One region of the Exiguobacterium sp. K1 genome, then DNA from elsewhere that is predicted to be linked to it. Evidence: predicted binding sites of a transcription regulator. Region 1 holds the regulator's gene; each other region holds the start of a gene.
What was found. The regulator Rex, encoded in region 1, represses fermentation and respiration genes when NADH is low (regulators of the CRP and FNR family bind a similar motif). The targets are predictions, from matches to a motif close to TTGTGAAATATTTCACAA.
Positions count from the first base shown of each region.

Region 2: N7U64_RS08725 (L-lactate dehydrogenase) is a predicted target of Rex. The motif match lies at 8,230-8,247, and genes of this name have one in related genera.
Region 3: N7U64_RS01505 (cytochrome ubiquinol oxidase subunit I) is a predicted target of Rex. The motif match lies at 5,107-5,124, and genes of this name have one in related genera.

Region 1 is NZ_JAOTIT010000002.1:439,972-450,968, forward strand. Features, by position in the region: gene N7U64_RS07500 (hypothetical protein) at 1-222, opposite strand, end outside; gene N7U64_RS07505 (hypothetical protein) at 243-719, opposite strand; gene N7U64_RS07510 (hypothetical protein) at 734-1,180, opposite strand; gene N7U64_RS07515 (hypothetical protein) at 1,274-1,432, opposite strand; gene N7U64_RS07520 (S8 family serine peptidase) at 1,589-5,332, opposite strand; tRNA gene N7U64_RS07525 (tRNA-Ala) at 5,576-5,648, opposite strand; gene tatC (twin-arginine translocase subunit TatC) at 5,756-6,535, opposite strand; gene N7U64_RS07535 (twin-arginine translocase TatA/TatE family subunit) at 6,543-6,746, opposite strand; gene N7U64_RS07540 (redox-sensing transcriptional repressor Rex) at 6,746-7,405, opposite strand; gene N7U64_RS07545 (ABC-F family ATP-binding cassette domain-containing protein) at 7,562-9,463, shown strand; gene N7U64_RS07550 (hypothetical protein) at 9,463-9,855, shown strand; gene N7U64_RS07555 (flavin reductase family protein) at 9,922-10,515, opposite strand; gene N7U64_RS07560 (DoxX family protein) at 10,537-10,935, opposite strand.
Region 2 is NZ_JAOTIT010000003.1:211,487-222,483, forward strand. Features, by position in the region: gene pstC (phosphate ABC transporter permease subunit PstC) at 6-947, shown strand; gene pstA (phosphate ABC transporter permease PstA) at 949-1,857, shown strand; gene pstB (phosphate ABC transporter ATP-binding protein PstB) at 1,958-2,734, shown strand; gene phoU (phosphate signaling complex protein PhoU) at 2,752-3,414, shown strand; gene N7U64_RS08700 (DUF4912 domain-containing protein) at 3,522-4,259, shown strand; gene N7U64_RS08705 (glycoside hydrolase family 57 protein) at 4,299-6,482, shown strand; gene rpmG (50S ribosomal protein L33) at 6,587-6,736, shown strand; gene N7U64_RS08715 (5-formyltetrahydrofolate cyclo-ligase) at 6,798-7,346, shown strand; gene N7U64_RS08720 (DUF92 domain-containing protein) at 7,337-8,116, shown strand; gene N7U64_RS08725 (L-lactate dehydrogenase) at 8,285-9,238, shown strand; gene N7U64_RS08730 (GNAT family N-acetyltransferase) at 9,864-10,373, shown strand; gene N7U64_RS08735 (M42 family metallopeptidase) at 10,554-10,997, shown strand, end outside.
Region 3 is NZ_JAOTIT010000001.1:304,918-315,914, forward strand. Features, by position in the region: gene N7U64_RS01475 (BsuPI-related putative proteinase inhibitor) at 1-321, shown strand, start outside; gene nadE (ammonia-dependent NAD(+) synthetase) at 360-1,175, shown strand; gene N7U64_RS01485 (protoporphyrinogen/coproporphyrinogen oxidase) at 1,286-2,566, shown strand; gene N7U64_RS01490 (disulfide bond formation protein B) at 2,576-2,968, opposite strand; gene N7U64_RS01495 (LysR family transcriptional regulator) at 3,034-3,924, shown strand; gene N7U64_RS01500 (N-acetyldiaminopimelate deacetylase) at 3,908-5,020, shown strand; gene N7U64_RS01505 (cytochrome ubiquinol oxidase subunit I) at 5,242-6,630, shown strand; gene N7U64_RS01510 (cytochrome d ubiquinol oxidase subunit II) at 6,643-7,665, shown strand; gene N7U64_RS01515 (potassium channel family protein) at 7,976-8,644, shown strand; gene N7U64_RS01520 (Cof-type HAD-IIB family hydrolase) at 8,688-9,464, opposite strand; gene N7U64_RS01525 (DNA-dependent RNA polymerase subunit epsilon) at 9,635-9,853, shown strand; gene rnjA (ribonuclease J1) at 9,850-10,997, shown strand, end outside.

The DNA of each region.
Region 1 (10,997 bases):
GTACGATTCAAGAATCTGGCGTTTTTTGACTTGATAACGCAGATTGGATCCAAGGAAAGCAACCGGAAACAACAGCGTCAGCAGAACCGAATCAAACCATGTCATTAAAATCCCGATCCCCATCAAAAGTAGAACTGTCCATAACCACCTCGTTCCTAATAGGTCTTTCTCCATGTAAGCTAGCGTCAATTCATGTAACCGTTCGTCCCGTGCCGTGCGCATGATGTTCTCTCCTTTAGCTGTCATTCTTCCAGGTCCTTTACGTGCTTATGCACTTCCTGATCACTGACGAAGTCAGGATCTCCCGACCCCGCCATCTTCTTAAACAGCCAATCGGTCGCAAAATAAAGCGGAGCGAGAATCAAGATTACCCAAAACGTAATCTTCCATAAAGACAGTCCTTTCGTTTCGAGTACAACCAGGAGCAATGAGCCATATAACACAATCTGAATTCCTAGCCATAGCATCGTTTGTGTCATGATCTGATCTTTGGAAAGATACCGTTCTAAAATCCTGCGTTTTTCCAGCTGAAACGGAAGATCAAAAATCAGATAGACAAGCGGCAACAGACCCAAATAAAGGGCGGAATCCATCGTTTCCGAAAAAATGCCGAGCGTCGCCGCCACGGCAGCCATCAGCCAGCCGTTTTTTTGCAGTTGACTCTTGTCGATATAGGCAAGCGTCAGTTCATGTAACCGTTCGTCCTTTGCCGTTTGCATCTGACTTTCCTCCTTCATCCCTGCTGAATCTCTGTTTCACTGATATAAGTCGGATCAATCTGTTTGGAGCGGTAGATCAAGAAACGCCGGCAGAGCCAGTAAAACGGGATGACGAAAAGACACAGTCCAAGCAAAAAGGTCGTACCTGACCGATTGGCCGTCAGAAGAATCAAGACTGCGAGCGCTCCGTATTGAAACACTCCGACGCCGACATGAAGACGAAACAGACGGTCTGCTGATCTTTGGGAGGTGTGACGGGCAACGATTTGAAAACGCCGGCGTTGCCTCACGACATCATATATGCAATAGAGAATCGGAATAATCAAAGCAAGGACAGGTTGTTCCATCAGCTTGCTGGCAAACAAGAAGAGTGCCAAGACGCCCCACAGTTTAGCGGTCGTCCGCTGATGCATATGTTGATAGAGTTCCCGTAATTCCATCTGGACTGTTATCGCTTGCATACAGACACGTTCCTTTCCGTTGGTTCTTACTGTAATATACTTACATTTTACCGGTTATGTTTCAAAAAAAAAGAAACTTCCAAAAAGAAGTTTCTAGGCTGAGACTTGGATGATTAGATAGATGACACTGTATGCAACGATGGCGAGCGGAATCATGGCGACGCCGATCAACCAACCGTTCTTATCCCGAATCCCGAGATAAAGGACCAGGCAACCGACGATAAAGGCGATGAGTGTAGTAAATGGATTCATAGGAGTTCCCCCTCAAGAAAAATAACCTATTCAGAAATTTCCCCTTCCCGGAACTTGATAAACACTAAAAGCATTTCTGCAACACACTGGACCATAAAATAAAAACAGTGTCGCTTCCGGCAGACATCCACCGGAACCAACACTGTCTTCCACTCCTTATTTCTTCGTGATGACGACTTTCTTCTCGACGACATGGCCGCCAAGGTCTTTCAATTTCAAGTTGTAGACGTTTTTACCTTTTTTCAAGGTAACGGTCTTGTTGATTGTTTTCTTAAACGCACGCATTTCATACGGTTCTTTGAACGAACGGCGGTATTCGGCGTTACCGTTCAGATCAAAGCGTAACTCATCGTAGTTGTCGCGCAGGACAATCGTCATTTTCGCTGTTTTCGTTTTGCTTGAAACGGTTTTTGGTGCTGTCACGCGGATTGTCGGACGCTCCGAATCGATGATGACCTGACGGCTGAAGGCAACACGATTGCCTTTTCCATCATAGGCTTCGACTTTAAACGACTTCACACCATCCGTCGTATACGTGATGTCATGGCTGAATGCATAGTGTTGTTGAACAGCATCCCAGCGTAATTTAACAGCTTTTCCGTTGATTTTGAATGATTTGATGCCGGACTCATCGGCGACGTTTCCTGAAACCGTCACTTGTTGTGATGTCGTTAAGCCGAGTGCTTCCGGTGTATCAATTTGAACACTTGGAACGGTTTTGTCGACACCTGAAGTGTTGACGTTTTTCTTCACGCTGTTACCCGCATAATCCGTTACAACGAACGTGACTTTCGCGCGGCTTGGCAGATCCGTCAGCGTGTAATTTTTAACAGATGGAGCAAGCGGCTCTTTCAAGACACTTTTTCCGTCGACCAAGATATCAAATGACGCGACACCCGTTCCTTGGTCACCAGCTGTCCAAGAAACTGCTTTTTTGTCAGCATCCCATTTGACAGTTGCTGCCGGAACTTTTGTATCGATGTAGATCGGGAATAACGCCGTCTGCCATTTCGCATTCGGATAATCGACGACCGATTTGACTTGGTAGTAGTACAGACCATCTTTGGCTTTTGCACCATTGACCGTTCCATCCCACGCGGCATTCGTGACCGGTGTGTAACCGTCTTCCGATCCGCCGTCATAATAGTTTTTGATGACATCCGACTGCGTTTCCAGTTTACGGAGTGTTGTTTTGTTGCGGTCAAGAATCGAGTACTCGACCTTTTTCGCATTCCGTAAGAACGACAGGATCGGGAAGGCCTCATCGGCACTGCCGTCTCCGTTCGGCGAGAACGAGACTTTTTCTTTGACGACGTCGCCTGCAGCATTCGTTCCGAGGAAGTTGTAGTTATCCTTCACTTCTGTCGCAAGACCTGTGATGCCGTAGAACGTGTTTTCATCGTACAGTGGTGCATCGACGATCGGTGCTTTGTCCCATGCTCCTTTGAAGCCGACATAAGGAACCGTCAATTCAGGATTTTTGCTCTTCGTATCCATCAGACGGACGAAACCTTCGACGAAGTAGCCGTTTTTGAAGATGGTTTCAAGAGGCGCACCGTTTGCCCAATCGACTGTATCTTTTAGATCCACTGTGACATTGACTTTCGTCGTACTCTTCGCGTTGATCGAAACCGAGCTTGCTTTCTTTGAGCCGACCGTGAAGGAAATCGGGAACGTCCCTTTGTTCGCGTCGACCGCATCGACTGTACCTTTTTTGAAGATTCCGTTGGCTTCAAGCAGATTCTGCCCTTGAACAGCGAGATCCGATTGGACCGTTCCGGCCAGTTTGTACGTCAGTTTTTCATTGCTGTAGTTCTTCAAGTCGAGCGTAAAGCTGAACTTGTCGCCAACTTGTTTCAAGGCCGCTTTCCCTTCACCTGACTTCGTTTCTGTCACGACGACCGGTGTTTTCATGGCTGCATGCAAGTCCATCAGTCCGGCTCCCTCACGACGTGGTGAGTAGTAGTTGCCGGTCTTCGCTTCCTGATTGTACTTTCCTGAATCCAGTTGCGGACGGGACGTGTTCATCAAAATGGTCTTCGCGAGTTTAACGCGTGTCGCGCCACTGACTTTGAAGTCTTTATCAATACGTTGCATAACGAGTGCTGTTCCGCCGGCAACGTGTGGTGCTGCCATCGAAGTCCCGCTCATGACGCCATATTCATTGGCGTTGAGAGTGGAGTAGATTTTTCCGCCCGGTGCCGTGATTTCCGGTTTGAAATCAAGATTCGGTGTCACACCCCATGAGGTGAAATCAGACATTTCTCCTGCGACCGGGTTTGGTGTCGAGACGGCTTTCCCGTCAAACGTCACCGTCAATGCTTTACCTGCTTTTGCTTTCGCTTCGAGCTCGTTACCGTCTGCGATGCTCAACGAGACGAGTGGAATCGTCGGTTTATTGAGCGCCATGCTGACATAATCACCGTGCTCGACACGACCGCGAACGATGACGCCGGCTGCTCCTTGTTTTTCAGCTTCCGCTTGAATCATCGCGTAGTTAAAGTTACCGTTCCGGACGACGAAGACGACTTTATCTTTGACGTCTTTGTCCGCATAGTTCGGTTCACTGCCGTCACCGACATACACGACATCCATCTTCTCTTTATCAAAGACCGCAATTGGATTCGGTGAATCTTGTTTTTGGTAGGCCAGGTAACCGGCATCCTGTCCGTCAACCTTTAATGCCATACCTTCGAGTGTCAATTGTGTGTTTTCAACAGACGCAACTTGAAGCGACTCGCTGATCAGTCCAGGTGAACCGACGACTCCGACATCCGGATTCGACGCGTACGGGTTTCCGGCTCCGCTTCCGGCGAATGCCGAGTTTCCGGCCGAAATCGCACATAAAATCCCGTTGTTCATCGCATTGACGATCGCTTTTTGTTCCGGATCATCTTTTTGGACGAACGATGCCGTTGAACCAAGACTCATGTTGATGACATCTGCGCCGAGCGCAATTGCATCGTCGATCGCTTTAATATAAATATCACTGAATGTCGACGGCATCCCCGGGTCATTGCCGAATACTTTCATTGCGAGCAGTTGTGTCTCCGGTGCCACCCCTTTAATCCCGCCGTTCGTTTCATCGCCGTTGGCACCCACCGTACCGGCAACGTGCATCCCGTGCATCGAAGCGCCTGGTCCGAGGTCACGGATTTCACTGTCATGATCGGCATAGTTATAACCGTACGGGACTTTTTCCGTAAAGTAGTTTCCTTTTAATCCTTTTGACGCTTTAAAGCCTTCGACTTTTGACGACGTCAAATCAACTTTCGTCTCCGGACTGAGGACCATATCCTTATGGGTCGGATCGATTCCCGTATCGATGACGGCAACGATGGTGCCTTCCCCTTTATAGCCGTAATCCTGCCATGTTTCTTTTGCATTGACCATGTCTTTACTGTGTAACATGTTTGGTGTTGCGCCTTTTTCGACTTCCGGACGCGCATACTCATGTGCAATATGTACGGTTTTGATGCCGCTTAACTTTTTCAACTCTTTGATTTCACCGTATTTGACTTCACCGCTGAAACCGTTCAGGACGGTCGTGAAGCTTTCTTTATAGGAAACCGCAATGTCTTTTTTAGCAATCGCTGCTTTGACTTCTTTTTGTTTATTGACGATCTGATTCTTGAGAATGATTTTTTCCGTATTGCTTAACGTACTGTAGCGTTTATTCTGTGCCTGCGCATGTTCAATCGCGGCTTTTTGATCGAGTTCGACGACAATCCGTACTTTTTCGTTTTGGCTGTATGACTTTTCCTGACCCGCTTTTTTCAGTGAGAGTGCTTGTGGCTTTTGTACATCCACTTTTTGTGATGATACATTTCCCTCAGCATGAACTAGGCTGGAAGATGTCATGAGGGCTGCCGCCATCAGAGCAATCTTCTTTTTCTTCATTCTTTTTCCTCTTTTCCAAAAATGTAATGTGGAACAAAACCTATTAAACAAAAATTCTGTATTTTTAGTTTAATTAATTTTCTCTTAATATACAATTTAAATTTGGAGTATTTTAAAAATAATTGTTGGTTTATGGCATATGAACCAATTAACATCCTTCATTTACCTTTTATCAAAAGAAACCTTTTTTCTGAAGACACAAAAAAACCCCCGGTTGCCCAAGGGTTTTCAAGTAAAGCGATATGGAGACTATCGGGCTCGAACCGACGACCTTTTGGCTGCCAGCCAAACGCTCTCCCAGCTGAGCTAAGCCCCCGTGTGTTTCTATAATGAGTATAACCATTGCTGTTCACTTTTTCAATATAAAATTAGACCGCTTACAAAAAAATCTCCTTCACCTTGCGGGTAAAGGAGAATCTTCTATTATTTGTTCAACTCACGCATCATATCCGCCTGTCGTTCGAGTTCAGCCTCCTGCTCGAGAATCAGCACTTTTTTGTACGTCCGTGCCGAAATCAGGATACTGATTTCATATAACACGAACAACGGAACAGAAATCATCAAGTGCGAGGTGATATCGGGCGGTGAGATCAACGCCGCGATCACGAACAGCGCAAAATACGCATACTTCCGATTCTTCCGCATGAAGAACGGCGTCACGAGTCCGAGCCGTGTCAAAAACATCGTCACGACCGGCAACTGGAACAACAGACCGAACGGAATCGTCAACCGGATCAGAAAGCTGAAATAGTTCTCGACCCCGATGACCTGTTCGATTCCGAGTTCTTGCCCGAGTTCCGTCGATACTTCGAGTAAAAACGGTAACAGCCAAAAATAAGAAAATGAAATACCCGCAAGGAATAAGAAAAACGTCACGGGAATATACGTCAACGTCGCTTTTTGTTCTTGGTCGTGCAGACCGGGACGGATGAATGCCCAAAGCTGATACATCCAAAACGGGGACGCCAAGACGATTGCGATGATGAACGCAAGATTCAGATATAACATCAGTGGATCAACAACGTTAAACGCATTCAGCCCGATTCCGAGTTCCTTTAAGTCGGCCTGTAAGAAACGGACGAGCGGCCGGACGAGCGGAAAGGCTGCGATAAACATGACCACTACAATGATGAGCGACCAGATGATCCGCTTACGCAGTTCATCTAAGTGCGATGTCACACTCTGTTCTTGATCGATCGCCATGATTCACTCACTTCTCTTTCATTTCGTCCTTTTTGTCCTTATCATCTTCCATGATGCCGTTCGTTGCGCTCTTGAACTCTTTTAACGTTTGACCAGCGGCGCGGCCGAGTTCCGGTAATTTCTTCGGTCCGAAGATGATTAAGGCGACGACACCGATCAAAGCGATGCTCCCCGGTCCAATACCAAGTGTTAACGGGATTAAGTTTTCCATTATGATTTCACTCCTTCAGCTGATTGCGAATAATGCTTCATAAAATACACGAGCGACTGCAGCTCGATTGACAAATCGATGTGATGCACCCGAACGTGGGCCGGTACATTCAACCGGGCCGGTGTAAAGTTCAAAATGCCGGTCACACCATACTCAACTAACTCATCTGCCACTGACTGGGCGAACTGAGACGGTACCGTCAAGATGGCGACATCGACATTGTTCGCTTGGATTTGTTCTTTCATATCCGAGACGTGATAAATTGGAACGTCCTGCGTCGTCGTTCCGACCTTGTCCTCATCGGCGTCAAACGCGATGACGATACGAGTACTATTATTCTTTAAAAAGTTATAATTTGCAAACGCCGTTCCGAGATGTCCGACCCCGATTAAGGCGACATTCGTGACCTCGTCTTGGTTGAGTGTCTTTCGGAAAAATGTTAACAAATGTTGAACATTATAACCGTACCCTTTTTTCCCTAACGCCCCAAAGTAGGAAAAGTCACGACGGATCGTCGCGGAGTCGACTTTGACCGCTTCGCTGAGCTCTGCTGACGAGACGCGCAACTTGCCGGAGTTATAAAGACTCTGGATAAAACGATAATATAACGGCAGCCGTTTCGCCGTTGCTTGTGGTATTTTTGTGTCTGGCCCATTCATACTGCAGTTCCCCCTTCGGCCACGTTCTGACGTGGCACCCAAATCAATGCAAAGAATTCTACTCCCCTTGATTGTAAACCACTTCACATAGAGTAACAAATATTATATTCGGCAGGATTTTTCGTGATAGACTAAAGGGTGGAAGGATGGATGGATATGATTCTCTTACAAGTAAACCAACTCTCAAAATCATTCGGCGTCGAGCCGATTTTAGACAATATTAAACTCGAAGTACAGGAACGGGACCGGATTGCCCTCGTCGGACGAAATGGTGCCGGAAAATCGACACTTTTAAAAATCATCGCCGGGGAGCTGTCACATGACTCGGGCGAGATCATGAAAAGCAAGGAAGTCCGGATCGGTTATCTCGCGCAGGACAGCGGACTCGAGTCGAACGAATCAATTTGGAACGAGATGCTGACTGTTTTTGAGCATCTGCAGGATCAGGAACGGGCACTTCGCCGGATGGAAATTGAAATGGGCATGGAACACATTTTAAATGATCCGGCCGCTTATGACCGTCTCCTTAAAACGTACGACCAGGCACAACACGACTTCTCGGAAGCCGGCGGCTATCAGTTCGAAGCCAATATCCGCTCCGTCTTACACGGGATGCGCTTTTATCCGGACGATTATTCCCGACGGATTCAGACGCTTTCCGGTGGACAGCGGACCCGGCTCGCCCTCGCGAAGATGTTGCTGCAGGCACCGGAACTGCTGATTCTCGATGAGCCGACCAACCACTTGGACATCGATACACTGTCCTGGCTTGAAAGTTACTTGTCCGGTTACCGCGGCGCTGTCCTGATCGTTTCCCATGACCGGTATTTCCTCGATCAAGTCGTCAACGTCGTCTATGAATTGTCCCGGAACGTCTCCCGGAAGTTTACCGGTAATTATACGAAGTATCTCGAACAAAAAGCGGCGCTCTACGAACAGGAAATGAAACAGTTCGAACAGCAACAGGAAGATATCGCGAAGATGCAGGATTTCATCCAGCGCAACATCGCCCGGGCAACGACAACAAAACGGGCGCAAAGCGTCCGCAAACGTCTTGAAAAGGTCGACCGGATCGACCGGCCGGACGGTGACGAACGTAGTACGGTTCTGTCATTCCCGATTGAAAAGCAGAGCGGCAATGATGTGCTGCAGGTCAACCAACTCGCAGTCGGCTATGAAGAAGCCGTCTCGAAAAACATCACGTTCCGTCTGCAACGCGCGGAATCACTGGCGCTCGTCGGACCAAACGGAATCGGCAAGTCGACACTACTGAAAGTGCTCGTCGGCCGTCTGAAACCGTTATTCGGAGACTACCGGTTCGGAACCGGTGTCTCAATCGGTTACTACGATCAGGAGCAGGCGGAACTGAATGACCGCAACCGGGTCATCGATGAAATTTGGAATGAATGGCCGTTGATGCGCGAACAGGAAGTCCGGTCTGTGCTTGGTCAGTTCCTCTTCAGCGGAGACGACGTCTTTAAGCTCGTCCATGAATTATCCGGCGGAGAACGCGGACGCCTGGCGCTCGCAAAACTGAAGTTACGCAAAACGAATCTGCTTGTCCTCGATGAGCCGACGAACCACTTGGATCTTGATTCGAAGATGGTCCTCGAGAATGCCCTCGTCGACTACGAAGGGACCCTGCTGTTCGTTTCCCACGACCGCTACTTCATTGACCGCGTCGCGACGCGTGTCATTGAAATGAGTTCAGACGGTGTGACCGATTACCTCGGTGACTACTCGTATTACATGGAGAAAAAAGCCGAGAAAGAAGAAATCGCCCGTCTTGAAGCGGAAGAAGCGAAAGCAATCAAAGTCGCGTCGACGAAGACGATTGACAAGGAAGCCCAAAAAGAAGCACGTAAGAAGAAACAGCAACTCGAACAGCTCGAGCAAGAGATCGAACGGTTGGAGAACCGGTCGGTTGAAATCGAACAGCTGTTGTGTGAACCGGAAATCTTTAATGATATTCCGAAAGCGACCGCCCTGTCGGCAGAACGTGATCAGATCGACGTCGATTTGCTTGAGCTGATGGAACAGTGGGAGTCGTTTCACTGATGCGATCGAAAAGTTATCTGATCAATCTGATCCAAGGATTATTGTCCGGTGTCCTCTACTTCGTCCCGATGTATGCGGACTATGTCTCGGCTTTCATTCGTCCGGATGCGTTTAATGCTGTGTACCCGTTGTTCATCCTGATTTCCTGCATGATCGGACTTGTCATCCAAACGTGGAGCGGACTGTTCATTAGTTTATTGTCCGGTCTGATTTGTACGTTGTTGACGATTCAGTCGTTCGTCGAACTGAATGATCCAATGATCATCATGTATTACGGCGCTGTCTCACCACTGGTCGCTTTTTTGATCAGCTGTGTCGGAATCTGGGCACTTGCCGTCCTGTTTTATTTGCTCGACGGTTTTCAGTACAGCAAACGCCATAAAATGGAGTAAGTCACAAAAAAGACGAGAGAAGCAGATTCGATATCTGCTTTCCTCGTCTATTTGTATGGCATTGTCTTATTTCGTAGGACGCGCAATCGTAAAGATGTCACCGATTTTCGCGTAGTCATTGCCGGCAAGACGGGCAATCGCGTTTAATCCGTCTGCATCAATCCGGAAGGACTCTTCCAGTTCATCTGCGACATGATAACGGATGACTTCGCCAATCAATAAATCGGCTGTTTCAAGTTCAATGTGTTGCGTCAGCTTCAGCTCAAACCGGATTTTTGCTTCTGCGACCGCGGGAACATCAATCAAATCACTGTCAATCAGTGTCAGATTCGTCCGCTCCAGTTCACTTTCGCCGTAAGCAAGCGGTGCTGCCGTCTCGTTGACCGCTTCGACAATCTCTTCACTGACGATATGAATGACATATTCTTTCGTTAACAAGATATTTTTAGCCGTATCCTTCTCCCCTTGATCCGTCTTTTGGACGGCAATCAACAGTTGAGGCGGATGACTTGAGGCGACGGTAAAGAACGAAAACGGGGCAGCATTGATTGTTCCGTCCGCTCCTCTTGTCGTGACGAAAGCAATCGGTCGCGGGATGATACTCCCGATCAACAATTTATAGTTTTCTTTTGGACTGAGTGACCGCGCATCAAACTTCATTGTTATAACCTCTTTCTCTGTTTACCCGAGCATGGCTGCGAGTGAATAGTCTCCAGCACCAATCAAGGCGACGCCAAGAGCGATGACGATCAGTGCCATGTTGTATTCGTACCCGTTCTGTGTCACCCAGTAACCATTTTGACCGTGCACCTTGATGATCGCAACGAGCATCGATCCGATAATCAGTGCTGCTGCGAACCATAAGAAGAGACCGCCGGCAAACAGTACGCCGCCGACCAGTTCCGCAAGTCCTGCCGCAAGCGCAAGTGTTTTACCCGGTTTCATGCCGATCGACTCAAACCAGCCGCCTGTCCCCTCAATCCCGTGTCCACCGAACCAGCCAAACAATTTCTGTGTCCCGTGTGCGGCAAATGTTAAGCCAATCACCAAGCGTATTAAAAATAATCCTAAATCCATCATCTTTCTCAAACTCCCTTTTACTTAATGTTTTTTAATTACTTTTAGTAACCCAAATAAGACTA
Region 2 (10,997 bases), on a different contig from region 1:
GAAGGGTGAATCCATCATCAAACAAATCGGTTCGCGAGCTGATCCAAAAGAACCGACAACAAAAATTTAGTATGAAAAACATCATGGAACGTATTATGCCGATCGTATTGTTTCTCTGTGCGTTCGTATCCGTCGTTACGACCATCGGCATCATTCTCACGTTAGTTATTGAAACAGAACACTTCTTTGAAGTTGTTTCGTTCAAAGAATTCTTCGGCAGCACAAGCTGGTACCCGCTGAACTCTCAACCGGAGTACGGAATTTGGCCACTTGTCGTCGGAACACTTGAAATTACCGTGATTGCGATGCTAGTTGCCGTGCCGATCGGACTCACTTCTGCGATTTATTTGAGTGAGTATGCATCAGAACGCGCCCGTCGTGTTCTCAAACCGATTCTTGAAGTCTTAGCAGGTGTTCCGACAATCGTTTTCGGATTCTTCGCCTTGACATTCGTTACACCGTTACTCGTAAAACTTATTCCGGGTCTTGCGATTTATAACGCATTAAGTCCGGGAATCGTTGTCGGAATCATGATCATCCCGATGATTGCATCGATTTCAGAGGATGCAATGAGTTCTGTTCCGAAAAAGATTCGTGACGGTGCGCTTGCACTCGGTTCCACACGTCTCGAAGTTGCTTTAAAAGTCGTAGTTCCGGCAGCACTTTCCGGAATCATTGCCTCAATCGTTCTCGGTATGTCCCGTGCAATCGGTGAAACGATGATCGTGACGATTGCAGGTGGATCAAACCCGACGGCTGCAGTAAATCCGTTGGAGCCGGTACAGACAATGACGGCTTATATCGTTCAAGTTGCACTCGGTGACGCCGGTTACGGCACGATTGAATATTACAGTATCTACGCTGTCGGTACGTTGTTGTTCGTCTTTACTCTATTGATGAACTTACTCGCGAACTGGATCACGCGTCGTTTCAGAGAGGAGTACTAAGATGGCCTTACCAGAAAAACAACCTGTACAGAAAAAGTTTATTGATCCTGCTGCTGTGAAAAAATCAATCAGCCAGCGTCTTGTCGTAAACAATGTCACGAAAGTCGTATTCTTAATTGGACTGTTATTCGGTTTAGTCGTACTTGGTATTCTGCTCTTTGGTGTCATTCGTGACGGAGCAGCCTGGTTATCACTCGACTTCCTACAAAATGCACCATCCCGCCGGCCGGATCGTGCCGGAATCTATCCTGCGCTGATGGGATCGATTTTCCTAATGCTCCTGATCATTCCGATGATTTTCATCTTGGGTGTCGGAGCAGCGATTTATTTGGAAGAATATGCGAAAAAAGGCCGCATGACATCGTTCATCGAAGTCAATATCTCAAACTTGGCGGGTGTTCCGTCGATTGTTTTCGGATTACTCGGCTTAACCTTTTTTGTCCGGAACATGGGCTTCGGCTCGACGTTGATCGCCGGAGCATTAACGCTTGCGCTGATGAGCTTGCCGGTCGTCATCGTTTCATCGCAAGAAGCAATTCGTGCGGTGCCGCAAGCGATGCGTCATGCGTCACTCGCCCTCGGAGCCTCGAAATGGCAAACGACGTTTAAAGTCGTTTTACCAGCGTCGCTTCCGGGCGTCATCACGGGAATCATCCTTGCCGTCTCGCGTGCCATCGGAGAAACGGCACCACTCATCATGGTCGGAGCTGCCATCTTCATCGCCCGTGCACCGGAAGGGATTTTCTCAGAGTTTACAGCGTTACCGATTCAAATCTACAACTGGACAAGCCGTCCGCAAGCTGACTTCCAAGGTCTGGCTGCTGCCGGAATCATCATCCTGATGGTCATCCTCTTGACGATGAATTCACTGGCGATTTGGATCCGCAACCGTTTTTCAAAACGATACTAATCACACCTATATAACGAATTACGTTCTGAATCATGAAGGAGGAACACAGATGATGGATACGAAGCTGACGACAAAACCAGCCAAAGAAGGGGCAAAAACAATGAATCAACCAGTAGCTGCGCGACAAAGTGTATACCGTGTCAATGATTTGAACCTATGGTACGGTGATGATCATGCTTTGAAAGATGTTAATCTGGACATTAAACAAAATGAAGTGACGGCCATCATCGGACCGTCAGGATGCGGGAAATCGACGTTCATCAAAACGTTGAACCGAATGGTCGAACTCGTTCCGATCGTACGGACGAACGGTGTCATCGAATACCACGGCCGTAATATCTTTGATAAGGATTACGAAGTCGAAGAATTGCGGACATCGGTCGGAATGGTCTTCCAGCAACCAAACCCGTTCCCAAAATCGATTTATGACAACATCGCATACGGACCGCGTGTCCACGGTGTCAAAAATAAAAAAATCCTGGATGAGATTGTTGAACGCAGTTTACGCGGGGCAGCGATTTGGGATGAGGTCAAAGACCGCTTGAACGAAAACGCCTATGGACTGTCAGGCGGACAACAACAACGTCTCTGTATCGCCCGTTGCCTGGCAATCGAACCCGATGTCATCTTGATGGATGAGCCGACATCTGCACTTGATCCGATCTCAACGTTGAAAGTCGAAGAATTGGTACAGGAATTGAAAAAAGATTATTCGATCATCATTGTGACGCATAACATGCAACAAGCAGCACGTGTCTCGGATAAAACTGCATTCTTCTTGAACGGTGAAGTCGTTGAATTTGACCAAACGGATCGTATTTTCTCAAATCCGAGTGACAAACGGACAGAAGACTATATTTCAGGACGATTCGGATAACAAGGAGGAACTTTTCAATGGCAGCGAACCGGACAATTTTTGGAGAAAACCTGGCAGTACTTGATCAAAAAGTATTTTTATTGGCCCGAAAGACAATGCAACAGATCGCAACGACGGCAGAAGCCCTCGAAAAATATGATCGTGAGATTGCGCTTAAAGTCATCGAAAATGATAATGAACTCGATGCACTCGAACTGGAGATCAACGATGATGCAATTTTACTGATTGCGAAACAACAGCCGGTCGCCACCGATTTACGACGGTTGGTCACAGCAATGAAAATCGCGAGCGACTTGGAGCGGATTGCGGATTACGCGGGTAACATCTCAAAAGCCGTCTTGCGGGTCGAGACGTTCCCTTACGTCATTGACATCTCGTTATTAAAAGAAGCGTTTGAAACGTTACTCGACATGACGGAAACCGCGATTGTCGCCTACCGTGACGGTGACATCGAAAAAGCAAAAGCACTGTCCGATCTCGATAACATCATTGATGACACGACGTACAAAGCATTGCGGCAATATATGCGGCATATGTCCCTGCAACCGGTTGTCGTTGATGAAATCATGCAATTTACGAATATTTGCCGGTACATCGAACGGATGGGTGACCATTTAACGAACGTCGGCGAGCATTTGATTTACATGGCAAAAGGAAAGCACTATGATTTAAATAGCTAAGTACAGTAGGCTGGAGGGAAATCCTCGGCCTACTTTTTTTGTAAAGGATTTTGAAACAAGTTTGTAGAATAAGAAAGAAGTGAATAAAGAGAAAGAGGTGATAGGTAATGCTTGAAAAAATCATAAAATTAAAAGAACAAGGACTAACAATCAAACAAATTGCGGAAAAGATCGAATCGACAGAAGGTAAGGTCAAATATGCCTGGAGTAAATACCGGAAGTCATTAACGGAAAATAAAGCAGTTTCAACAGAGTCGACTCCGGTCGCTAAACCTAAAAAGAAGAAGGCAGGCGTAACCGTGAGTGCTCCGAAACAAAATGAAATCGTACCTGCATTAACAGCTGTCCCTTCATTAGAGCGGGATGCGTTTGGAATGGCGACTCATTATGAAGATGACATCATCCATGCAATCGTCCAATCTCCGACAGCGGTCTATGTCTACTGGGAATTGTCTGAATTGTCCCGAAAGATGCTTGAGACACATTACCATGCATCATTCGACTCGTTCCGGAAAGAAATGCGCATCATTGATGTGACGTTGCGGGATTATGAAAAAGGTGAAGTCAACCGTTCTTATCAATTTGAACTGCCGGAAATGACGAATACATGGTTTGTCCGTCCGTTGATGCCAAATACTACATACATCATCGAATGGGGCATTCAAACAATCGACGGTGATTTTCTTCCTGTCCTCCGGTCAAAACCGGTCGAGACACCACGTGACGAGCCTGTCGTAGACGGACGTTTTTCAGAAGTCGTCGCGCGCTGGCAGTATGGAGAAGTCGAGCAGCCGGAATGGGTGGAAGTATTACGTCCATACTCCTATTTTGATCGGATTCGCTGAAGAAAATAGATAGACAGCAGAAGGAGAGGAAGAACAGACATGCGCAAAGGTTATTTTTCACTTGTTTTACATGCCCATTTACCATACATCCGACATCAGGAAGCCCATCGTCTAGAAGAGAGATGGATGTACGAAGCCATCTCAGAAACGTATATTCCATTACTATGGGAAATTGACCGCTTGGAGCGTCCGCTTGGCTGGACGATCAGTATCTCCCCACCGGTCATCGAGATGTTGGCAGACTCGCTCATTCAAGATCGTTATGTCGAGCATCTGGAAGATACGTTACGATTGATCGAACAGGAGTTACAACGTGATTTGGTGAAAGAAGAGCGCGATGCCTTACTCTTTTACAAAGAACGTTATCATGATTTAAAAGTGACGTTCGAACACTGGGGACGTAACTTAAACCATGCTTTCCGTCATTACAAGGAACAAGGTTATCTCGAATTGATGACTTGTACCGCGACACACGGATTCAGTCCGCACATGCTGTCGGAACAAGCGGCACGTTCTGAAATTCAGACAGGTTTAAACTGTTTTGAACGCCATTACGGTTATCGTCCGACCGGTCTTTGGATGCCGGAATGTGCGTATACGCCGGGTCTTGATAAAATCATGTACGAAGAAGGTATCCGTTACACCTTCGTTGACGAACATTCGATCCTGAATGCTGATCCTGCGCCGAAACACGGTATCGGAGCACCGGTTTATTCACCGCATGGTGTCGCTTTATTCCCGCGTGATCAAATCATCTCGGGCCGGATTTGGAGTTCAGTCATCGGTTATCCGGGACACCCGGATTACCGTGAGTTTTATCGTGATCTCGCATATGACCGGGAATGGGATCAAATTGCTGAATTCATGCATCCGGAAGGACTTCGTTACGACACGGGCTTAAAACTTCACCGGGTAACGGGCGAGTCGGACCAAAAAGAATATTATGTCCGTGATTGGGCCTGGAAACGGACGGATGTCCATGCGAACGATTTTGCGGAAGCACTTGCGAACCATTTAGATGAGCAGAGCGGACAAGATTTCCCGCCATTCCTCGTCACGGCACCATTCGATGCCGAGTTATTCGGACATTGGTGGTTTGAGGGTCCGGACTTCCTCGGAAAAACGATGGAACGATTCGAAGATTACGGTATCGAGTCGATTTCTCCGGCGATGTTCTTAGAACGTCACTTCCAGGATATCGAGACGGTTCATGTTGCGATGGGAACATGGGGACGTAAAGGTTATGCCGATGTCTGGATCAATGAGCGGAATGATTGGATGATCCGTCATCTGCATCAACTTGAAAAACGGTTGGCAGGCGTCGTTGCCCGTAACCGTCATCAGGATGAGCTGACGGTGAAAGCCAAACGTCAATTGATTCGGGAGTATCTGCTTGCCGTTTCGAGTGACTGGCCGTTTATTCTTGACGGACAGACGACAGCACAGTATGCAGCGAACCGCTTCCGTGAACACATCAAACGTTTTGAAGAGACGGAACGCCGCCTTGATGCACAAGAGCTGACACTGGATTGGTTGGAAGAACGGTATGCAGAATACCCGTTCCTCGCCGATACAGACATTGAACCGGATGTCTTCTTGACGCCGCACGATTACTACGTGGCGGTTCAACGGGAAGCATCATGGAACAGTGAGGCCGTTTTACTTGTGACCACTCAATATGATGATCCGAATCGTCCGGTTGCAGAATACGCAAAACGATTAGCTGCATCCGGTGAAAATGTGTACGTCATCACATCAGGCGCGACGGGCTATCGACATGAGGATGGTATCCATGTCTATTCTGTCGAAGTTAATGGTCTACCGCTCGTTCAGACGTATAATCAATTGGCCGGCTTAAATTTGGCAGTCTTGCGTCAAGCGCAGGCGTTGAATAAAATCGTCGAGTTCCGTCTTGTCCATAACTTTAATATGGAGACGGCTTCAGCAGCCCAATCGTTTGCGGAAATGAACGGATTGCCACTTGTAAGCAACGTGTATGACTTGGAAAGCGAACGTTCTCCGTCAGGAACAGGCGGACTGGTCGTAGCAATCAAACGACTGGAAGGCGAAGCATTACGTCATTCGGACGTCATTTATCTCGAACGAGAAGAAGCGAGAAACGGGATCGAACAGGATTATCATGTCGCAAAAGAACTGCGTACATTCCAGGTGGACCTTGAAAATCCATACCAGCATATGATGAATCCAAAAAAGAACGGATGAACAGTTGCAATTCACTTCCTTTCTTGGTACGATACTTGAGTATGCTTAACCTTATGTAAAGCAAAAATACTTGATACATCGAGAGCTAGATAGGAGGGAATCCCATGCGCGTTAAAATTACTTTGGCTTGCACTGAAACTGGTGACCGTACTTATATCACTAAGAAGAACAAGCGTAACAACCCAGAGCGTCTTGAGTTGAAGAAATACAACCCACGTCTCCGTAAGCACACACTTCACCGTGAAGTAAAATAATTGAGATGGAAGCCGTCACCTTGTGTGATGGCTTTTTTGTTGAATAAGGGGGATTGGCAGAATGGAAAAGCAGGAAATCCGGCGATGGATCACCGATCAGTTAAACCGGTTGGAAAACCGGGAACAAAAGCAAAAGCAGATTTATGATCAGTTATTTGAATTACCGGAGTGGAAAAATGCTCAATCGATTGCTGTCACACTGTCGTTTCGTAATGAATGTGCGACGGATCCGATTGTTTTAAAAGCCTGGCAACTCGGAAAACAGGTGGTCATTCCGAAAGTCATACAACAGGAAATGAAATTTTTTGAATACGTATCGAACAGTCCGTTAATTGAAACGAAGATGGGTATTCGTGAACCGGATGACCAGGCGAACGAGCAATCTTTGCGTTCAGTCGATCTTTGTCTTGTTCCGGGACGGGCTTTCACACGTGCAGGATACCGCATCGGATGGGGCGGCGGTTTTTATGACCGGGCATTAACTGACTACCCGGGGCATACGGTAGCGGTTACGTTTGACTGTCAGCTCGTTTCTGATTTTGAGGTGGAACCGTTTGATCAACCGGTCCAAAAAATCGTAACCGAGTCTAAGGTCATCGTATGTCGGTAATATACGGTGTCGTATTTTGTTTGCTGCTCGGATATATCGGTTACCGGTTCCGTCTACTGACCGTCAGCGGCAGTCTCTTTACGGTGGTCGTCGGTTCGCTTGTCCTTGCTGGTTTCGGATACCCCGGACTTGTCATGTTAATGCTCTTTTTTGGCAGTTCCAGTTTGTTATCGAAACTCGGGAAACGGAGAAAACAATCAGTGGATCAAATCGTCGAAAAAGATGGACCGCGTGACGGCTGGCAGGTTCTTGCAAACGGAGGCATCGCAGCGTTAGCTTCCATAGGATTCAGTTGGACAGAACACACGTCGTTTCTCGTCTTATTTTTGGTTGTCCTTGCAGCATCCAATGCGGACACATGGGCTTCTGAAATCGGTCCGTTATCAAAAAAAGATCCTTTCCTGTTTACGGGACGGCGTGTACCGGCCGGGACGAGCGGTGCCGTTTCGTTTCTTGGGACATCGGCAACGATCGTCGGCGCCCTATTTATTGCGACAGCGGGAGACCTGTTGTTTGATTTACCAACGGGGACGTGGCTATTGATCGCAGCAGGCGGCATCATAGGTAGTCTGCTTGATACCGTATTCGGGGGGACGGTCCAGCGGAAATTCCGGTGTGTCGTCTGTTCGAAAGAAACGGAGAAACGCCGGCACCACGACCAACCGACCCTTTATTTAAAAGGGTGGAAATGGCTCGGGAATGACGCCGTCAACTTTTTATCGAGTACGTTAGCCGGAATGATTGGTTTTATAGGGCATCGAATGTGGTAAGTTGAAATGGAAGATGTCACTTTTCCTTATGTTAGGATATTATTGACACAATTTAGACAAGATGTGAACGATTTCATTAATTCCTAAACTTTGTGAAAGATGTTACAATCTAATTGTGAGATAGTTAACAAACTTTTAAATTACCTATCAGAAAGGTGGATATAAAGGATGGAATTACATGCGAAAGTGACACGTGTAGCGTTAATTGGGGCGGGGGCTGTCGGTTCAAGCTTTGCTTATCAGATGTCAACGGCAGGATTGTGTGAAGAATTGGTTATCATCGACGTAAATAAAGCCAAAGCAGAAGGCGAAGCGATGGATTTAAATCACGGAACACCATTCAGCTCTTCTCCGATGCGGATCTGGGCAGGGGATTATTCAGACTGCAAAGAAGCGGAAGTGATCGTCATCACAGCAGGCGCGCCACAAAAACCGGGTGAAACCCGACTCGATCTTGTTGCTAAAAATGCGTTAATCATGAAAGAAATGGTGCGTCAAATCATGGAGTCCGGTTTTGATGGCATCATCGTCGTTGCCTCTAATCCGGTTGACATCATGGCCCACTTAGCTTGGAAATATTCCGGTCTTCCGAAATCCCGTGTCTTTGGCTCAGGAACGGTTCTGGATACGGCACGTTTACGCCAAATGCTCGGTGAATACTTCCACATCGATTCCCGTAATGCCCATGCGTATATTCTCGGTGAGCACGGGGACACCGAATTTGCAGCCTGGAGCAATTCCCGGATCTATGGTAAAACGATTGATGAATTGTTAGCGGAAGATGACCGATACTCGCAAGCGGATCTTGATCAGATTTATATCAATGTCCGCGATGCAGCCTATCATATCATCGAACGAAAAGGTGCGACGTATTATGCAATCGGACTTGGACTCGTTCGAATCGTCCGGGCGATTCTTGGAAATGAGAACTGTCTTTTGACGGTCGGTGCGCACGTCGACGGTCAGTATGAAATTTCCGGGATTCATATCGGCGTCCCGGCAATCATCAACCGGCAAGGGGTCCGGGAAATCATTGAAGTTTCTTTAACGGAAGAAGAATTGAAAAAATTCCATCACTCAGCAGAAGTGTTACGGCAAACGATGGAACCTGTCCTTCGCTGAGTGGAAGGCAAATGCTCCATCCGTTGCTTTCGATCTGCCTGAAATGAAAAGATCAGTCCATTTTAGCCATACAAAAAGGACTGATCTTTTTGTATGGAAGAATCTCGATTAAACTAGGTTTTATTTTACTAGAAAAAGGTTATGTAAAGGATAGAAGAGTTTTTGATGGCATCGCATTCAATAGTAAAAACGCTTGAACTATCTCCAACTACGCTATGCTAAGAGGTGAAGGATTCCTGAGTTATCCAACCTATAGGTCGGAAATTTATCAGGCTAACCCCGTCATCCCGACGGTTGGATCTTAATCTTGCCAGTTTCTTTTGTGCGGACGCCTACTCTGCTTGGTTTTCGCTACTTCAGTCATCCGCAAGGTGAACGTTGAAGATTTTACGTGACAGGCGAACTTCCTGTCACAACCTTATACCTTCAGTTTTCAAAGAACACGACATATTATTTATTCCTGGTTTTAAGTGTTTTCAAACCGAGAACGTGTCGGGCAATTGACGTGTCGTAAGACACGCCTTGCCCGAAGGCGATTCATCTCCCACCTACGCTGGGCTTCGCCCGAGACACTTAGAGGTGAGAGTATTCTCGACTAATTCTGATAAAGGGGAGAAAGACAGTCATGTATACATTTCGGAAGTTAACGAAAGAAGATGCAGAACAGTATTGGAGTCTTCGACTGGAAGGATTAAAAAATCATCCAGATGCGTTTGGTCATTCGTTTGATGATGAACAACAAACACCGATTCAGGATGTTCAAGAAGGACTCGAAGGCGGTCCGGATTCTGATGAAATATGGCTCGGAATATTTGACGGTGAAAAATTATTCGGGTTCGGACAGGTCAAATCGTTCGAATTATCACGGGAGTCGCATAAAGCGATGATTTCCGGCGTATATGTTTCACCGGATTATCGTGGCGGAACGGGTCGTGCTTTGATGGAAGCTTTGATTGAAGAAGCAAAACAACTTCCTGATGTCGAACAAGTCATTCTGGCAGTACTTTCCGGTAACGAGGCAGCGCAAAGTCTGTATGAGTCACTTGGATTCGAAGTATACGCGGAAGATCCGGACTCCGTTAAATTGGAAGATGGGACGTACCGGGATGATATTTGGATGAAGAAATACGTCTGATGGCCGGACGGATTAGAGTCTATGCATAGACGTATGAAAAGTCGTAGAGTCAATTTACATTGAATCTACGACTTTTTTTATTGAAAGGGCAGACGGCAGAAGCGGTGAATCAGTATCCGCCTGTTCCATCTTTTGGTATCATTATAGAGGAAAAAAACATTAAAAAAAGGAGTGGAACAGATGCAGGCAGTTGTTCAGACGATTCGTGATTTAGTGGAGATTCCTAGTCCGACCGGATTCACCGCTCACGCACTTACATATGTAGAAAACCGGTTCAAAGAAGAAGGGATTTCATATAAAAAATTAGAAAAAGGGGCATTACTTGCGATGTTGCCGGGCGAGTCACCGCGAATCCGTCTGTTGACAGCGCATGTCGATACGCTGGGAGCGATGGTCAAAGAAGTCTTGCCGACCGGCCGTCTCAGTCTTTCGCAGCTTGGCGGCTATGCGTGGACGGCAATCGAGGGGGAAAACTGTTTAGTTCACAAGATGGACGGACAGACGGTTTCCGGAACGATCGTGTTCCATCATTCAAGCGTCCATACATCACGTGTGACAAATACGGAAGAGCGGAGCGCGACGAATATCGAGGTCCGTCTTGACATCCGTTCGACGACGGCAGAA
Region 3 (10,997 bases), on a different contig from region 1:
GAATCCAATAAGGTTTTGGCTGTCGTGGAATTAAAGAATCCGAATGAGCAAGCATTGACTCTGACATTCCCGACATCCCAACGGTTTGAATTGAAAATCAAGGATGCGGATCAAAAAGTACTGTATACTTTTTCGCAAGAGCAGGTATTTACGCAAGCCATCGAACAAGAACAGTTTAAAGGATTGGAGACCAAACGGTACGAAGTAAAAGTCGAGCTTCCGGCTTCCAGTCATCCGACCCGGATTGAAGCGATGACCATCCGACAGGTGAAGGATCAATCGACGTCCATCACGAAAGCGGAAAGTGAGCTTTTGAACTAAGGAAGACATGATGAAAAATGAAGGAGTGTGACGGTTTCATGCAACAGGAAATCATTCAAGTGACCGGAGTTAAACCAGTCATTGATGCTGAAGAAGAGATTAAGCAACGCGTTCAATTCTTAAAAGAGTATCTTGTGCATACAGGAGCAAAAGGACTTGTTCTCGGAATCTCGGGAGGACAAGATTCTTCGTTAGCCGGTCGTCTTTGTCAAATCGCGGTTGAGGAGTTACGCAGTGAGACGAATCGCGATTATCAATTCTACGCTGTGCGATTACCGTATGGTCAACAACAAGATGAGTCGGATGCGCAACTGGCCCTGTCCTTCATCCGTCCGGATCATGCGTTACGAGTGGATATCAAGCCAGCCGTCGCTGCTTCCATGGCTTCTTTTGAACAAGCGACAGGAGACGTCTTGTCTGATTTTAGTAAAGGAAATACAAAAGCGCGGGAACGGATGAAAGTACAGTATGATATAGCGGCCCATTACGGCTGTCTCGTCGTCGGAACCGATCATGCAGCTGAATTCGTGACCGGGTTTTATACGAAACACGGGGACGGAGCTTGTGATTTGACGCCATTGACCGGTTTGAACAAGCGACAGGGGAAACAACTGTTACGTCAATTACAGGCACCTGAAGGACTGATTGAAAAGGTACCGACAGCTGATCTAGAAGATAATCAGCCGGGATTGCCGGACGAACAGGCACTCGGCATGACGTACAATGAAATCGATGACTACTTGGAGGGGAAAACCATCTCCGCTGAAAGTCAGGCTAAACTCGAAGCTCAGTATAAACGGGTTGGCCATAAACACCATATGCCGGTTTCACCCCTGGATACGTGGTGGAAATAAAGAATGACTTGCAGACGACAGCTGAAAGAGCTGTCGTTTTTTTCGTCTGAAAAGCGGGAAAAGAGTTAAAACAAACCATTGAGTAAGAGAGCCGGACTGGAGGGAACAGAATGGAATCGATAGCAGTCGTCGGTGGTGGACTGGCAGGATTATCCGTTGCTGCCTTGCTTGCGAAACAAGGGAAACAGGTGCAACTGTATGATGCCGCGATGTTAGGCGGCAGAGCGACCTCACAACGCATTAAAGGTTATACGTTCAATTACGGGGCGCATGCGATATACGGGCGTGATCAGTCCGTCTTAAAGACGATCATAAAAAATCTGAAATTAGAGATTACCTGGCTGGACTTTTCTTCGGCAAAAGCAAAATATGAATTTTCCGGTCATTTAACGGCTGCTCCGGCTAATGCAATTGGTCTCTTAAAAACAGAAGTGATAGGCGGAACGGATAAACTTCGTTTTACATGGGAAGTCGTGAAAACCGTTCTCCGGCTTGAAACAGGGGAGCCGGAGTTGTCAATTGGTCAATGGTTGATACGGGAAAAAACGGAGGAAGATGTGTCCCGTCTGATGCTTGATCTGGCCTCCAGCAATTTTTTTACGACCGAACCGGAAAATATTCCGTCAGTCGTCTATTTTGACTATTACCGTAAACTCTTTCGGACACGAAAACCGGTTTCTTATATCGCCGGAGGATGGCAAGTTTTAATTGATGAACTGGAACGGGTCATCCAAGAACAAGGCGGAACCATCCATCGGAAAACTAAAATCACGGCGATTGAAGAACATGAACAAGGATATCAGTTACGTGACCGGAAAAAGACGGAATGGATTGTGAACCGGGTTGTCCTGGCGCTTCCTCCCCGGGACATGCGGAAACTGGCATTGCCGACATCCGTTCAATCCTTCATCGAACCTTTTGCGCAGTACGAACCGGTGGAAGTTCTTGTATACGACGTCGGGATCAGTCCATATCTCAAAACACCGTTTTCATATGTGTACGACCGTACGCATCAACTGTTCGTAACGGATTTATCCCATTATGATTCGAGTATTGCACCGAAAGACGGTCAAGTCTTACAGGTTGTTGCTTACCTTGCCCACCCGGAAGTCGGAAATCCGGATTATCTGGCGGAAAAGGTCCGACACATTCACCGGCTCCTTGATCAACATTATCCGTCATGGCAGGAGCGTCTGGTCGTCGAGCGGACGATGAAACGGGCAATCGTTCAAGAAATCAAATGGAAGATGGGGCAAAGCGGCTTACCTAATTTTATGCAGGACGGACCAAAGGAGACGATGGCGTTTGTCGGGGATTGGTGTGAAGGGGAAGGGCAGTTATCGGAGTTATCCTTCTCGAGCGCGTTGAACGTGGCGGCAACTTGGAAATAAAAAAAACGCTCATTGAGCGTTTTTTTGTTTTGGATAAAAAGCGAGGATGACCAATAAAGTGAACGCAATCAAACTCATCATCGGAATCGTCAGGAAGCCAAAATAATTAACCCATTTGATGAGACAACCGTTCGTACAGAGCGCTTCTCCGTCCGGTAATCGTTCGAGTACGACGTGGTAAGCCGCGACTGCGAACCCGAGTAATGTATACAAGCGAAGGAAAAATCCGTCGACCGGACGATTGCGGAACAAGGATACGAACAGGTAGATGGCGGTCGTATACATGAACAGACGTTGCCACCAACATAATGGACAAGGAATGAATCCCCGGACCTCACTGAAATACAGACTGCCTAAAGTAGCGACCGTTGAGACGATCAACATAAAATGATACCGTGACATATGTACCTTCCTCTCTAACGTGTTAAACTAATGCCATCTTATATCATGAGGAGTCGAATCATACATTGCAAGTGTCGGAAATGGAAATGTTGATTACGTTGTCAGAAGAGTTGAACATGAGACGGGCAGCCGAACGTCTTTTTGTATCGCAGCCTGCCCTCAGCCAACGTTTGGTCGCAATCGAGCGGCGCTGGGCAACCAAGCTGTTCATTCGTTCATCCCGTGGGCTGAGTATTACTCCGCAAGGCGAAAAAGTCATCGGTCTCGCCAAGGAGATGAACCGGAAAGAACTGGAGCTTAAAAGTGAATTGACGGCAGAAGAGGGAGCCGTTTACGGGACACTTCGGATTGCAGTCGCGTCCATTATGGGACAATACTGGCTTCCCCGTGTTCTGAAACGATTTGTCGAACGGTATCCGCATGTCCGTGTCCAATTGGTCACAGGGTGGTCAAGTGAAATGATGCGTCATATGCTGGAAGAACATTTTCACATCGGCATCATCCGCGGAAATCCCGATTGGAAAGGCGTGAAGGAACGGCTGTTTTCCGATCCGCTGTATTTAGTCGACAGTGAACTGACGTCGCTCGAGCAGTTGCGGAAGACAGAACGTCCTTTTATCCAGTTCAAGAGCGATTCGACCTATTATCAGGAAATTTTAGAATGGTGGCAGGATCGTTTTTCGAGTCCGCCGGCTCGGACGCTCGTCGTCGACCAGATTGAAACGTGTAAACAGATGGCACTTCACGGGATTGGTTTTGCCATCTTGCCGGAATCGACGATCCATGAAGCGAGTGAAGTGATGCAGATTCCGCTCAAAACGTCATCCGGTAAAATTTTAAAGCGGGACACGTGGATTCTATCAACGGAGTCGATGCTTGAATTAAAACAAGTCCAAGCGTTTTGGGACATTGTCAAAGAAGAAGGAGGAAGTCAGTCAGATGGAATACGCAATTGAAATGCGCCGAGAACTTCATAAAATACCGGAACCTGGTTTTAAGGAGTTTAAAACGCAAGCATTTATCCTTGATCAAATCCGATCATACCCGGAAGATCGGGTCAGTTACGATACATTCGAAACAGGAGTATTTGTCCGTGTGAAAGGATTAACCGGAAATCGGACGATTGGATACCGGGCGGATATCGACGGATTACCGATTGAAGAAGCAACGGGACTGCCATTTTGTTCCGAGCATCCGGGGTTCATGCACGCCTGCGGCCATGATGTACATGCATCGATTGCCCTCGGTCTGTTACGCCGAATCGTTGAACTGCCGGTCATGGATGATGTCGTTTTCCTGTTCCAACCAGCTGAAGAAGGTCCGGGTGGGGCAGAACCGATGATTAAAAGTCCGCTGTTTGAAAAATATCGTCCGAGTGAGATGTATGGTCTGCATGTCGCACCGGAGTATCCGGTCGGAACGATTGCCAGCCGTCCGGGTGTCTTGTTTGCGAGTGCACGGGAAGTTCATATCACGATTTATGGACAGAGCGGTCATGCTGCGTTCCCCCATTTGACGATTGATACAGTCGTTGCGCAGGCAGCGTTAATCATGCAGCTGCAGACGATTGTCAGCCGCTCGATCAATCCGATGAACTGCAGTGTCATCACGATCGGGAAAGTAGATGCAGGAATTCGGGAGAATGTCATTGCCGGTCGGGCGTTACTTGACGGAACGATGCGGGCGCTTAACGGAACAGATATGGAAAAGTTAGAGCAACGTGTCCGGGATATCATCCGCGGCATCGAAGCTTCATTCGGCGTCAAAATCGATCTGCAGTTCGGAAATCGGTATTATGAAGTCGTCAACGATCAACGCGTCGTTGATAAATTCTCATCCTTCGTCAAAATGAATGCGAATTACATTGAGTGTGATGCTGCCATGACGGGAGAAGATTTTGGTTTCATGTTAAAAGAAATTCCCGGCATGATGTTTTGGCTCGGGGTGAATAATGCAACGTCCGGATTACATCAACCGACCTTGAATCCGGACGAAGAAGCCATCCCCTTCATCATCAATTTACTGGATCATTATTTCCGCGAATACGTCTAAATAAAAGACGTGACAATCGGCCCTTTATTCATGAAAAAATGGATAAAGGGCTTTCATTTTATAGAAGAGAACAGTTTTCGAACGTTTTGTGAAATAAATCACGAGTATATGTGAACAATTTGTTACATCAAACATTTAAAACAGACACAAATGATTATGTTCTCTATGATACGGATATAAACAATATATAGAAGTACGTCTAGAAAGAGGGGGCTATACACATGTTCAATGATCCAGTCATGCTCAGTCGATTATTGACAGGGCTCACATTAGCATTCCACATCATCTTTGCGACGATTGGGGTAGGGGTTCCATTGATGGTACTCGCAGCTGAGTACATCGGTATTAAACGAAAAGATTCAGACTATATTCTTTTGGCACGTCGCTGGACGCGCGGTTATATCGTAACTGTAGCGGTAGGTGTCGTAACAGGAACAGCGATTGGTCTACAATTGTCGCTCTTATGGCCTTCCTTGATGCAAGTAGCCGGTCAAACGATTGCCTTACCGTTGTTCATGGAAACTTTCGCCTTCTTCTTTGAAGCGATTTTCCTCGGTATTTATCTCTACACATGGGACCGGTTTAAAAATCCATGGTTACACTGGTTAATCGGGATTCCCGTCGTCATCGGGGCGACATTATCTGCTTTCTTCATCACGACGGTCAACTCATTCATGAACTCGCCGGAAGGATTCAAAATCGTTAACGGAACGTTGACGCAAATCGAACCGTTGAAAGCGATGTTCAACACGGCGACACCAACGAAAGCAACGCACGTCATCGTATCCGCTTACTTGACGGTTGCCTTCATCTTGGCAGCAATCGCAGCGTTTCATCTGTTGCGCAAGAAAACTTTGTCGGCGGCAGAAACGGCTTATCACAAAAAAGCACTTCGCTTAACCGTCATGGCCGGCTTAATCTTTGCCTTCTCGACAGCATTGGTCGGTGATTTCTCCGGGAAATACCTGGCGAAATACCAACCTGAAAAACTCGCAGCGGCAGAATGGCATTTTGAAACGACAAACGAAGCCGAATTGATTTTCGGTGGTATTTTGGATGAACAGGCGGACGGCAGCTATGAAATTAAAGGTGCTGTCAAGATTCCGTATGCTTTATCCATTCTCGCAGGGGGAGCACCGGATACAGAGGTCATCGGTTTGAATGAATTCGCCAAAGAAGATCAGGCACCTCTGTTTGTCCACTATTTCTTCGATATCATGGTATCGATTGGCATGTACCTGGCTGCCATCTCAGCCTTGTTCATCTTGGCATTCCGACTCAAAAAGTTGAACCCGTACAACAAATGGTTACTGCGCGGTATTTTCATCGGTGGACCGCTTGCCATCGTCTCGATCGAAGCAGGATGGATGTATGCGGAAATCGGACGTCAGCCTTGGACGCTCTATGGTATTATGAGAACGGCTGATGCAGCGACGACTTCGACGGCTGTCGGACCGATGTTGATTTTATTCAGTTTACTTTATCTGTTGCTCGGAACGATTTGTACAGTCGTCTTGCTCCGGATGTTTAAAAATAATCCAGTCGGCAAAGAACTCGCGGACGATCATCACACACGTGGTGAAGCGATGTTTGCGGACGACAACAAATAAGGAGGGAACGAGTTGGACATTCAAACACTTGGAATAACCGTACTTTGGACGTTCCTTTATGGATATCTCATCGTTGCCTCAATTGACTTCGGTGCCGGTTTTTACGCGTTTTATTCAAAATATACGAAACGGGATCATCTGACGAACCGTTTGATTCTCCGTTATCTTTCTCCGGTCTGGGAAGTGACGAACGTCTTCTTCGTCTTCTTCTTCGTCGGACTTGTCGGATTCTTTCCGGATACGGCATATTATTACGGAACAGCTTTACTTGTTCCGGCTTCGATCGTGTTGGTATTGATTGCAATTCGCGGTAGCTTTTACGCATTTGCCAACTATGGTTCGAACGACAGCATGTTCTATACGTTCTTATACGGTGCGACAGGATTGCTGATTCCGGCAGCGATGTCGACGACACTGACAATCAGTCAGGGCGGTTTTATCCGGAAAACAAATGAGACAGTCGAATTCCTTGGGACGAAGCTGTTCACGAACTTTTATTCTTGGACGGTCGTTGCGCTTGCCATCGTATCGGTTCTTTATATCAGCGCGATGTTCCTGTTGTTCTATGCGGATAAAGCAAAGGATGAGAATGCAACACCATTGATTCGGAAATGGGCATTGTTCTGGAGTATTCCGACAATTGTTGTCTGTGCATTAGTCTTCTTCGGACTGAAGAATCAGGCAGCGTGGCATTATGAAAATATTTTAAACGGCAACTGGTGGTGGTTCGCAGCAAGTTTCCTATTCTTCTGCGTTGCTGTCACACTTGTTTACTTGAAGAAAAACTACGGAATTGCTTTCATCGCCGTGATGGCGCAATACGGTGTTGCCTGGTTCGGATACGGATACACACACCTTCCGTACATTCTTTATCCGTACATCGATATCAATAAAGCGGTCGTTAACGAAACGATGGCTACGGCACTTGTCGTCGTCTTCATCTTCGGACTGATGTTATTGATTCCTGCACTGTATTTGATTTTACGGTTGTTCCTGTTTGACAACGATTATGTCAGCGGGAAAAAAGCAAAATAAGCAGAACGTCTATCACGTAATCAGTTCGAGGCTGACTCAAAAGTCGGTTTCTCCAAAGAAAAGGGCGGCAGATTCAATTCTGCCGCCCTTTTCTCGTTTAATGTAGAACTCACGTACTTACGAGACTCCTACAGGAAATGGCGTGAAAGATCAAATGATTTCTTTTGGAGTCGGCCCCTTTTTTTGATCAGATTTGTCGGTCGTTTTAAGGTGGGGAGAACCGAAAACTGTATTGTAAAAGCGTTCATAGTAATTTAGAAGTGAATCGGGTACACTACTACTGAAGCAGAAATGTGAAGGAGAGTTGAACATGAATGGAGAGTTTGCGGTAATCGGTTTAGGGCGTTTCGGGGGATCGATTGTTCGAGAGTTGTCGAAAAACGGATATGATGTTTTGGCGATTGATTCGGATGAAGAACGTGTGAATGAATATATGGGGATTGCGACGCATTCCGTCATTGCAGATACGACGGATGAGAACGTTCTAAAGAGTCTCGGAATCCGTAATTTTGATCATGTCATCGTTGCGATCGGGGAAAACATCCAAGCATCGATTTTGACGACTTTAATTTTAAAAGAACTGGGTGTCCAGTCGATTACGGTCAAGGCGACGAATGATTACCATGAAAAAGTGTTGCGTAAAATTGGTGCGGACTTCATCGTCCACCCCGAGCGGGACATGGGGGTCCGGATTGCCAACGGATTGATGAGTTCGAATATTTTAGATTATCTCGATTTATCACAAGAATTCTCGATTGTCGAAATCAAAGTCAGTGACCGGATGGCGAACCAGACTTTGATTGATCTGGATTTACGAAGCAAGTACGGTGCGAACGTTGTTGCCATCAAGCGAGGCGAGAACGTCATGATTTCCTTACAAGCGGATGAATTGATCGAAAAAGGGGATTACCTCGTCGTCATTGGAGAAAACGATGACTTGGACCGCTTGGAGCGCGCCATTCATAAAGTGAAAAATTAATATCAAAAAAGGCTGAGGAATGATTCCTCGGCCTTTTGAGTAGTTAAATGAGTTGAAATTCCTTGAGACCGTGTTCGATGCCGTCTTCGAGAATATGTTTAGTGACGAAATCGGCGGCTGCTTTTGTTTCTGCAAGACCATTGCCCATCGCGATGCCGGTTCCGACATAACGCAACATTTCTAAATCATTTAACGCATCTCCGAAAGCAAACGTATCTTCGCGCCGGATGTTGGTCAGCTTCAGAAATTGTTTGATGCCGTCCGCTTTGGATGAACCGACATTAATGACGTCCATTGCGTTCGGATGCCAGCGGATGAAGTCGAAGGCCTGATAGTTCTGAGTGTACTCAGCTTCTTCTTCAGCAGTACAATAGACAAGCGTCTGGAAGACATCATGTGTCGTAAACGCCTGGTCATTAAAAGCCGGTAAAGGAATATCCAGTTCGCCAAGTGACTCTTGGACTAACTGATCCGACGGTTTCGTTGAAAACCCCTGTGTTTCACCTAGATAAACAAGCGTATGACCATTTTTATGGGCCCGCTCTGTCAAATGCTTAAGATCTGCAATCGGTTGCGGACGTCTGTAAATGACCTCGTTCTGATGCACGACGATTTGACCATTGTACCCAATGATCGTATCGATATTGAGTAATTCGCGGACACCGGATAACATCGCCGGACCGCGTCCGGTTGCGATAGCTACATAGACACCATTTGCTTGTAATTGTTTAATTGCCTGTTTGGTCGACTCGGGAACAAAATGACCATCGTGAAGTAAGGTTCCATCGATATCGAAAAAGACGACTTTCTGATTTGCCATGGTTTCACCTTCTCTTTTTAATTGGCTGTTCAGCCGGATACATGTGGAATTATAGCACAGCGTTAACGTTTACGCCGACCTTGGATTAGGAATAGGATGAAAAAATAGTAGGATATCGTGTATACTAATCTAAGGACAAAAAACAATGGACTGATAAGGAGTTGCTAAACATGATTTTTAAAGTATTTTATCAACCGCTTCGTTCAGAAGCCCCGGTACGGGAACGGACAGAAGTGATGTATGTTGAGGGAGAGAACATTCGTGAAGTGCGAACAGCGATTGACCACCTCATCAAAGAAATTAACGTCGAATTCATCCGTGAGTTAAGCGGCGAATTCCTTGAATATGAAAAACTAAGCCCAGACTATAAGGTTGAAACGTTCGCATGAAGTTCGTTAAAAACCATCAAGCAGCCGTTTTCGCACTCGGCGGCTTAGGAGAGATCGGGAAGAACACATACGTCGTTCAATTTCAGGATGAGATCATCGTCATCGATGCCGGTGTCATGTTCCCTGAAGATGAACTGCTTGGAATCGACTATGTCATTCCAGATTACACATACTTGATCAAAAACAAGGACAAGGTAAAAGGTGTCTTCATCACTCACGGTCACGAAGACCACATCGGGGGATTGCCGTTTTTACTCAAACAAGTCAACTTACCGATTTATGCCGGAAAGATTGCACTTGGTCTCATTAAAGTAAAACTCGAAGAACACGGTTTATTGCGGACGGCCGAGTTGCATGAAATTGATGAAGATTCAATCATCAAATTCCGGAAGACGAGTATTTCATTTTTCCGGACGACTCACTCGATTCCAAACTCGTTCGGAGTTGTCGTCAAGACACCACAAGGTAACATCGTCCATACCGGCGACTTTAAGTTCGATTTTACACCCGTTGGAGAACCGGCTGATTTAACAAAAATGGCGGAACTCGGCAAGGAAGGTGTTCTCTGTCTATTGTCTGACTCGACGAATGCCGAGATTGAAGGCTTTACGATGAGTGAACGTGTCGTCGGAGATACGATTTCAAACATCTTCCGTAAAGCAGAGGGGCGGATCATCTTCGCGACTTTTGCCTCGAACATCTATCGCTTGCAACAAGTTGTCAATGCATCAGTCGAAGCCGGACGCAAAATCGTCGTCTTCGGTCGGAGCATGGATAAAGTCATGATGATTGGTCAGGAGCTTGATTTCATCAAAGCACCAAAGGGCACAATCATTGAACCGAACGAGATGAAACGGTACAAGTCAAATGAACTGACGATTCTTTGTACAGGTTCGCAAGGGGAGCCGATGGCAGCCCTTAGCCGGATCGCCAACGGAACACACCGTCAGATTTCCATCATTCCGGATGATTTGGTCATCTTCTCGTCTTCTCCGATTCCAGGAAACGTTGTTTCCGTCGGGAAAACGATTAACCAATTGTATAAAGCCGGTGCAGATGTCATGTACGGTAAATTGAATGACATCCATACATCAGGTCACGGCAGCCAACAGGAACAGTTGTTGATGCTCCGTCTCTTGCAACC